2 regions of the Streptomyces huasconensis genome follow, and region 2 is predicted to be linked to the other one. Evidence: riboswitches for the same ligand, from Rfam matches in the RefSeq annotation. Region 2 holds a riboswitch; the other holds the start of a gene.
What was found. Region 2 has a riboswitch for glycine ahead of gcvT (glycine cleavage system aminomethyltransferase GcvT). Riboswitches for the same ligand answer to the same signal wherever they lie in the genome.
Positions count from the first base shown of each region.

Region 1: it holds a riboswitch for glycine, as region 2 does, so the genes downstream of both, gcvP (aminomethyl-transferring glycine dehydrogenase) here and gcvT (glycine cleavage system aminomethyltransferase GcvT) in region 2, are expected to answer to the same signal.

Region 1 covers NZ_CP086119.1:1,093,494-1,097,899, reverse strand. The annotation lists gene J2N69_RS04870 (DNA polymerase IV) at 15-1,469, shown strand; gene J2N69_RS04865 (PRC-barrel domain-containing protein) at 1,512-1,889, opposite strand; glycine riboswitch at 2,031-2,129, shown strand; gene gcvP (aminomethyl-transferring glycine dehydrogenase) at 2,325-4,406, shown strand, end outside.
Region 2 covers NZ_CP086119.1:5,698,238-5,702,643, forward strand. The annotation lists gene glyA (serine hydroxymethyltransferase) at 1-102, opposite strand, end outside; gene gcvH (glycine cleavage system protein GcvH) at 113-490, opposite strand; gene gcvT (glycine cleavage system aminomethyltransferase GcvT) at 588-1,772, opposite strand; glycine riboswitch at 1,808-1,923, opposite strand; glycine riboswitch at 1,924-2,027, opposite strand; gene J2N69_RS26035 (AAA family ATPase) at 2,159-2,848, shown strand; gene J2N69_RS26040 (enhanced serine sensitivity protein SseB) at 2,910-3,689, shown strand; gene J2N69_RS26045 (enhanced serine sensitivity protein SseB C-terminal domain-containing protein) at 3,876-4,406, shown strand, end outside.

The DNA.
Region 1 (4,406 bases), 4.6 Mb from region 2:
GCAGCATCAAAGATGTGAGAAGCGCGCCGACGATCCTGCATCTGGACATGGATGCCTTCTACGCGTCCGCCGAGCAGGCCGCGAAGCCGAGCCTGCGGGGGAAGGCCGTGGTGGTGGGCGGTCTGGGGCCGCGGGGTGTCGTGGCCACGGCCTCCTATGAGGCGCGGCGGTTCGGTGTGCACTCGGCGATGCCGATGGGGCAGGCGCGCCGTCTCGCGCCGAACGCCGCCTATCTCGTACCGCGCTTCGGGTTGTACCGCGAGATCAGCGAGCAGGTCATGGGGCTGCTGCGGGAGCTGTCGCCGCTGGTGGAGCCGCTCAGTCTGGACGAGGCCTTCGTGGATCTGGAGGCGGGTGGCGTCGCCGATGACGAGGCGTCGGCCAGGGCCGTGGGGGAGCGGTTGCGGGCGGACATCAAGGCGGTGACCGGGCTGACCGCGTCCGTGGGGCTCGCCGCGTCCAAGATGCTGGCGAAGATCGCCTCCGAGGAGGCGAAGCCGGACGGGCTCAGGCTCATAGCGCCGGGCACGGAGCGGGCGCTGCTGGGGCCGATGTCGGTGCGGACGCTGCCCGGGGTCGGGCCTGCCACCGGGGACCATCTGCGGCGGGCCGGGATCACCACCGTCGAGGAGATCGCCGAGGCCGGGGAGGACGAACTCGTACGGCTGCTCGGAAAGGCGCACGGCGGGTCGTTGTACGCGATGGCGCTGGCGCGCGACGAGCGGCCCGTGGTGGCGGAGCGGGACACCAAGTCGGTCAGTGTCGAGGACACCTATGACGTGGACATCCATGACCGGCTGCGGGTCAGGGGGGAGGTCGCCCGGCTCGCCGACCGGTGTGTGCAGCGGCTGCGGGCGGCGGGGCACTCGGGGCGGACCATCGTGCTGAAGGTGCGGCGGTTCGACTTCTCGACGCTGACGCGGTCCGAGACGTTGCGGGGGCCCACGGACGACCCCGGAGTGGTGCGGGAGGCCGCGGCGCGGCTGCTGGAGTCCGTGGACACCACGGGAGGGGTGCGGCTGCTGGGGGTGGGCGTCACGGGACTCGCCGACTACACCCAGGAGGACCTCTTCGCGCAGGCGGCGGCGGACGCGGAGGTGTCCGGTGAGGTCCAGACGGAGCCGGACAACGGTGGTGAGGCGGAAGGGGCGTCGCCCGGGGAGCCGGAGGCGGTGGGTGCTGAGGTGCCGGTGGGGCCGGTGGAGCGGCGTTGGGCGGCCGGGCTCGATGTGCGGCATGCCGAGTACGGGCACGGGTGGGTGCAGGGCAGCGGGCTGGGGCGGGTGACGGTGCGCTTCGAGACGCCGGGGTCCGAGCCGGGGCGGGTGCGGACGTTCCGTACGGATGATCCGCTGCTGGAGCCGGCGGAGCCGTTGCCACTGGTGGAGCGGCCGGGCCGTGCGGGGGAGCTGCCCGCTGTGGTCGAAGCGCCGTCCTGCGTCGAGGGTGAGGAGGTCGTCCCTGGGTGAGGGCTGCCGGGCGGGGACCGGTGGAGGAGCCGCCGGCGTGGGTCAGGACGGGTCCGCGCCCGCGATGTGGCCGAAGTCGTGGTCCGGGGGCGGGCGCTGCGGGAGCGTGGTGTCCAGGCCGTAGTGGTGGTAGAGCTGGAGTTCCTGGGCGGGGGAGAGGTGGCGGCCCACGCCGAAGTCCGGGGCGTCCTTGATCAGGTCGCGGTCGAACGGGATGCGCAGGGTGCCGTCGTCGACCAGTTCGCTCGGCTCCAGGGGGACGAAGGCGTCGCGGCTGAACAGGCCCGTGCGTATGGCCGCCCACTCCGGCGCGCCGGTGGCGTCGTCGAGATAGATCTCGTCGATCGTTCCGATCTTCGCCCCGTTGCGGTCGAACGCCTTGCGGCCGATCAGATTGCGCGGATCGATGTCGGTCTGCACGGGCCCTCCAGCTGATCGCGGGGTCGGATGTGGGCGTCACTCATCTTTGTCCGCTCGTACTCACTACGTAAGAGCACTTCGGGGCAGTCGGCCACTCGAGGGAACGGCTGAGGTCCGCGCTGGTAGGCTGGCGCTGGCTGCTGACCCCGTGCGGGAGAGCTCTCCGGGTCACGATTCCGGAGGCGCCGAAGGAGCAAATCCTCCCCGGAATCTCTCAGGCACACGTACCGCACGGACGAGGTCACTCTGGAAAGCAGGGCGGGCGTACGGGCGGGCACGTTCGAACCCCTTCCTCACCGACGGTGAAAGCCGGGACGGCGCCTTCGCGGGTGTCCCCCGGTGAAGCTCTCAGGTTGAGATGACAGAGGGGGAGGCCGTCCGGGTACCCGCGCCGTGGTACCCCTCGTAGGTCGCGCAGACCAGGAGGCCTCCGCAATGACTGCCACCAATCGCATCCCGCTCTCCGAGCTCGAACAGGGCATCCCCTTCGAGCAGCGGCACATCGGGCCCGATGCGGAAGCGCGGGCGAAGATGCTCGCCCAGGTCGGGTACGGCTCCCTCGACGAGCTGACGGCCGCCGCGGTGCCGGATGTGATCAAGAACGCCGAGGCGCTGAAGCTGCCCGGCGCCCGCTCCGAGGCCGAGGTGCTCGCCGAGCTGCGCTCGCTGGCCGACCGGAACCAGGTGCTCGACTCCATGATCGGGCTCGGGTACTACGGCACCTTCACGCCGCCCGTGATCCTGCGGAACGTCATGGAGAACCCCGCCTGGTACACCGCGTACACGCCGTACCAGCCCGAGATCTCCCAGGGCCGCCTCGAAGCGCTCCTGAACTTCCAGACCATGGTCGCCGAGCTGACCGGTCTGCCCACCTCCGGTGCCTCGCTGCTCGACGAGGGCACGGCCGCCGCCGAGGCCATGGCCCTGTCGCGGCGCATGGGCAAGGTCAAGGACGGCGTCTTCCTCGTCGACGCCGACGCGCTGCCGCAGACCATCGCCGTCATCCGGACCCGCGCCGAGCCGACCGGTGTCGAGGTCGTCGTCGCTGATCTGAGCACCGGTATTCCGGCCGAGGCCGCCGAGCGCGGTGTCGTGGGCGTCCTGCTGCAGTACCCCGGCGCCTCCGGTGCCGTACGCGACATCAAGTCGCTGATCGACGAGGCGCACGAACTGGGTGCCGTCGTCACGGTCGCCGCCGACCTGCTCGCGCTGACGCTGCTCACCTCGCCCGGCGAGCTGGGGGCGGACATCGCCGTCGGTACGACGCAGCGCTTCGGTGTGCCGATGGGCTTCGGCGGTCCGCACGCCGGTTACATGGCGGTGCGCGAGAAGTTCGCGCGCAGCCTGCCCGGGCGGCTCGTCGGCGTCTCCGTCGACGCCGACGGCAACAAGGCGTACCGCCTCGCGCTGCAGACCCGTGAGCAGCACATCCGCCGCGAAAAGGCCACCAGCAACATCTGCACCGCTCAGGTGCTGCTCGCCGTCATGGCCGGGATGTACGCCGTCTACCACGGCCCCGACGGGCTGAAGTCCATCGCGCGGCGCACCCACCGGTACGCGACGCTGCTCGCCGCGGGCCTGAAGGCGGGTGGCGTCGAGGTCGTCCACGGCGCGTACTTCGACACGCTGACCGTGCGTGTGCCCGGCAAGGCCGACGGAATCGTCTCCGCCGCCCGCGAGAACGGCGTCAACATCCGCCGGGTCGACGCCGACCACGTCTCGCTCGCCTGTGACGAGACCACCACCCGCCGCCAGCTGACCGCCGTGTGGGGCGCCTTCGGGGTCGAGGCCGACGTCGACGCGCTCGACGCCGAGGTCGCGGACACGCTGCCCGCGGACCTGCTGCGTACGGACGACTACCTCACGCACCCGGTCTTCCACCAGTACCGCTCCGAGACCTCGATGCTGCGCTACCTGCGCAGGCTCGCCGACCGGGACTACGCGCTCGACCGCGGCATGATCCCGCTGGGCTCCTGCACGATGAAGCTCAACGCGACCACCGAGATGGAGCCGGTCACCTGGCCCGAGTTCGGGCAGCTGCACCCCTTCGCCCCCGCCCAGCAGGCGCAGGGGTATCTGACGCTCATCCGTGAGCTGGAGGAGCGGCTCGCGGAGGTCACCGGGTACGACAAGGTCTCCCTCCAGCCCAACGCCGGGTCGCAGGGTGAGCTGGCCGGCCTCCTCGCCGTACGCGGCTACCACCGCGCCAACGGCGACGACCAGCGCACCGTCTGCCTCATCCCGTCCTCCGCGCACGGCACGAACGCGGCGAGCGCCGTCATGGCCGGCATGAAGGTCGTCGTCGTGAAGACCGCCGACGACGGCGAGATCGACGCCGAGGACCTGCGCGCCAAGATCGAGAAGCACCGCGACGAGCTGGCGGTGCTCATGATCACGTACCCCTCGACGCACGGTGTGTTCGAGGAGCACGTCGCCGACATCTGCGCGGAGGTGCACGAGGCCGGCGGCCAGGTCTATGTGGACGGCGCCAACCTCAACGCGCTGGTGGGGCTCGCC
Region 2 (4,406 bases):
GGCGATCATTTCCAGGGTGGACTGCTGACGGTGGAGCTCGGCGTCGACGGCGGCGGCGACCTCCGGGTCCAGCTCGTGCAGAGGGGTGTTCAGAAGCGACATCGGGAGATCCTTAGCTGCCGGAGAACTCGGTGTACTCGTCCGCGGAGAGCAGGTCCTTCGGCTCCTCCGTGGTCCGGACCTTGAAGAGCCAACCGCCCTCGAACGGCGCGGAGTTCACCAGCGACGGGTCGTCCACGACGTCCTGGTTGGCCTCGACGACCTCGCCGGTCACCGGGGAGTACAGATCGCTGACGGACTTGGTCGACTCCAGCTCGCCGCAGGTCTCGCCCGCGGTCACCGTGTCGCCGACCTCCGGAAGCTGCACGAAGACGACGTCACCGAGCGCGTTGGCCGCGTGCTCCGTGATGCCGACCGTCGAGACGCCCTCCTGGGCGTCCGACAGCCACTCGTGCTCCTTGCTGTAACGCAGCTGCTGGGGGTTGCTCATGACCTGAATTCTCCTGTACGCGGGTGGGTGCTGCGGAACGGGAAAGATGTGCGGGGGATCACGTCCGCCGTGCGGGAGACGAGCGCCGCCGGGGGTGTCACTTCTGGCGCTTGTAGAAGGGCAGCGCCACGACCTCGTACGGCTCGTGCGTACCACGGATGTCCACGCCCACACCCGGCGTGCCCGGGGCGGCGTGCTCCGCGTCGACGTACGCCATCGCGATCGGCTTGCCCAGCGTCGGGGAGGGGGCGCCGGAGGTGACCTCGCCGATGACCTTGCCGTCGGCGACCACGGAGAAGCCCGCGCGCGGGACGCGGCGGCCCTCGGCGATCAGGCCGACGAGCTTGCGCGGCGGGGCGGACTCGGCGCGCTCGGCGGCGGCCGCGAGCGCCTCGCGCCCCACGAAGGAGTCCGCCCGCGACGTCTTCTCGAACTTCACGACCCGGCCGAGCCCGGCGTCGAACGGTGTCAGCTCGGCGGTCAGCTCGTGCCCGTACAGCGGCATGCCCGCCTCCAGGCGCAGCGTGTCGCGGCAGGAGAGGCCGGCCGGGACCATGCCGACGGGGGTGCCGGCCTCCATCAGCGCGTTCCACAGCTTCTCGGCGTCGCCGGGGGAGACGAACAGCTCGAAGCCGTCCTCGCCGGTGTAGCCCGTCCGGGCGATCAGCGCGGGGACGCCCGCGACGGTGCCGGGCAGACCCGCGTAGTACTTCAGGTTGTCCAGATCGGCGTCCGTGAGGGACTTCAGGATGCCGGGGGACTCGGGGCCCTGGACGGCGAGCAGCGCGTAGGCGTCGCGGTCGTCGCGGACCTCGGCGTCGAAGCCCTCGGCGCGGGCGGTGAGGGTGTCCAGGACGACCTGCGCGTTGGAGGCGTTGGCGACGACCATGTACTCGGGGGCCTCGGCCTCCCCGAGCCGGTAGACGATCAGGTCGTCCAGGATGCCGCCGTCCTCGGCGACGATCATCGTGTAGCGGGCGCGGCCGACCCCGATGGAGCCGATGTTGCCGACCAGCGAGAAGTTCAGGAAGTCGACGGCCTCGGGGCCGGTGACGGTGATCTCGCCCATGTGGGAGAGGTCGAAGAGGCCGGCCTTGGTGCGCACGGCGTTGTGCTCGTCGCGCTCACTGCCGTACCGCAGCGGCATGTCCCAGCCCGCGAAGTCGGTCATGGTCGCGCCGAGCGCACGATGCACGGCTTGAAGAGGGCTGTGGCGCGCAGCGCCTTCGCTTGGGGTGGTGGTGGGAGACGGGTGGGAGGTCAGACGGGGGGCAGTGCTCATGAAGAAAACTCCCAGGGCATGACGGGCGAGGTCGATCCTCCCCATCTGTCATCGGAACCTGAGAGGTTCGCCGCGAGCGTCCCGGCATGCGGGACACGCGGCTTGCACCTTGGGTGGGGCCGACGGCTGCCGGCCCGCTTTTCAGATGTGCCTCGCCCGCGCGGTACGGGGCCTGAGAGATTCAAGGGAGGGACTTGCTCCTTCGGCGCCCCGGACCCATACGTGCTGGTCCGGGAACTCTCCCGCGCGGATTCAAACGGCCGGTATGGAGTTGGCGCGCACATCATTGCACGCGGCCCCGGCCGAGGGGACCTGTGGTCGCGTAATCCTCTTGTGCCGCATTACCTTCTCTTTACACTTGCCGGGGAAAGCAGTACGTGACAGCTATGGGGAGGCCGATCACGGTGCGCAGCAGGACGAGTGTCTACGCCACTACCACGGGGGTGGCGCTGCCGAAGCAGGCCGCCGCCCCGCTCCGGGAGGACTGCGGCCGACTCCCCGTGGCCGTCGTCCGTGACCTGCGCCGGCGCGCCGGGCACAGCCCGCACCGCCTCACCTTCGCCGAAGGCGACCTGGTCGTCGTCTCCGGCCTGCCCGGCGGCGGAAAGTCGACGCTCATGCGGCAGGCCGTCAGCGGCCCCCGCATCGACTCCCAGGACACCCGCGACCGCTGGGCGGCCCGCATGCCGGGATGGCTGCCGTACGCGGTCTACCGCCCCGTGGTCCGCCTCGCGCACTACGCGGGCCTGCGCCGCGCCCTGCGGTCGGGGACGAGCGTCGTCGTGCACGACTGCGGCACCCAGGCGTGGGTGCGCCGCTGGCTCGCCCGGGAGGCCGCGCGGCGCGGCAGGACGCTGCACCTGCTCCTCCTCGACGTCCCGGCGGACACCGCGCTCCAGGGCCAGCGCGAGCGCGGCCGCGGCGTCTCGCGGTACGCCTTCGCCCGGCACCGCGGAATGATCGCGCGGCTCGTGGCCGCCGCCGAGCGGGGCGACCTGCCGCGCGGCTGCGGCTCCGCGGTGCTGCTGGACCGCGCGGCGGCGCAGGTCCTGCGGGGGATCGCCTTCGACCGCTGAGGACCGGCGGCGTTAGGGTGCGAGCCGCAGGCAGAGCGGTCGCGAGCAGGGGTTGGGACAGATGGACTTTCCGGCGCAGGCACACGCCCATCCGTACATGGGATGGCCGGGCAACGAACTGGAGGAGGTCCTCGCGGCCTCCCTCGGCGCCCCCTCCTCGGCGGGTGCCCGCATCGTCGAGGTGCTGGGCCGCAGCCGCGTCTGGGTCCCGCTGCCCAACGGCGGCGGCCCCGACAGCGGCACCCTCGACCTGCCCACCCTGGAGATCGACGGACAGGCGTACGTCCCCGTCTTCACCTCCGAGCAGCAGTTCCGCCAGGCCCTCGGCGACGCGGCGGACCGCATGGGGTGCACGGTGGCGCCCGCCGTCGAGTTCGCCCGCGGCCTCCCGCCGCAGCTGGGCATCGCGCTGAACCCCGACGGCACCGTCGGCGTCCCGCTGCCGCCGCCCGCCGTGGCCGAACTGTGCCGGGCCGGCCGCACCCCGCTGGACGGGCCGGCCACCGGCGGCCGGGTCCGCCTCTTCGAGCCGGACTGGCAGGAGGACCCGGTGGACTTCCTGGCCGCCGCGGGCCGGGAGTTCGAGGCGGCGGGCGTCGTGCTCACCGCGCGCCGCTGCCTGGCCGCCATCGAGACGGACGACCCGACGCTCTTCGTCGGCGTCGAACTGACCACCTGGGAGGGCGACGCCCGCGACCTCCCCATGCAGGCCCTCTCCCGCGCCCTCACCCACACCCCGGTGCCCTGGCCGGTCAACCTGGTCCTGCTGGACGTGGCCCAGGACCCGGTGGGCGAATGGCTGCGGGCGAAGGTGCGGCCGTTCTACCTGCGCGGAGCCTGAGGAGCCGCCCCCCTGCCCCCGGCGGCGGAGGCGGCGCGTCCGCGCGGATCGACGTGACATACGTCAAGTCCGGGCCGGGATCGACGCTTAAGCTGGTTCCATGACCCGGCCGGGGCACCGCCATGCCGTCCGGTGGGGTCACGGGTTCATCGAGTCGTCGGGTTCGGCGTGAAGGGGCGGTTACGGGTGAGTGCGTCGGGCACGGCCGCGGGCGATGGAGTCTCCGCCGGTCGAGCGCAGCCGAGACCTGGGGGACAGGTCGAGCAGCTGCTGCGCCAAGTGACGCCGGGGCGTTACGACGCGTACGAGGCACTGCTGCGCGCGCTCGCCGCCGACCAGCTGTGGATGCTGCTCTGGCACGGCCAGGCCGGCTCCCCCGACGCCCAGTACGGGAACATGGAGGTCGACGGCCTCGGCTACGCCCCCTGCGTGACCTCCGCCCAGGAGCTCTCCGCCAGCGGCTGGAACCGCAGCTACGAAGTCGTGCGCGGCATCGACGTCGCCCGCACCCTGTACCCCGACCACTACGGCCTGTGGCTCAATCCGCACGCTCCCGGCGGCGGCGTCGGCATCCCCTGGCCGGACCTGCGACGGATCGCCGCCGGCCTCGACCTGCTGCCCGCGGGACCGCTCAGGCTGACCGAGCCGAGCATCGAAATCCCCCAGTTCTACGCCCTGTTGACGCAGAACGCGCACCGCACCCCCGCCGTGCGCTCG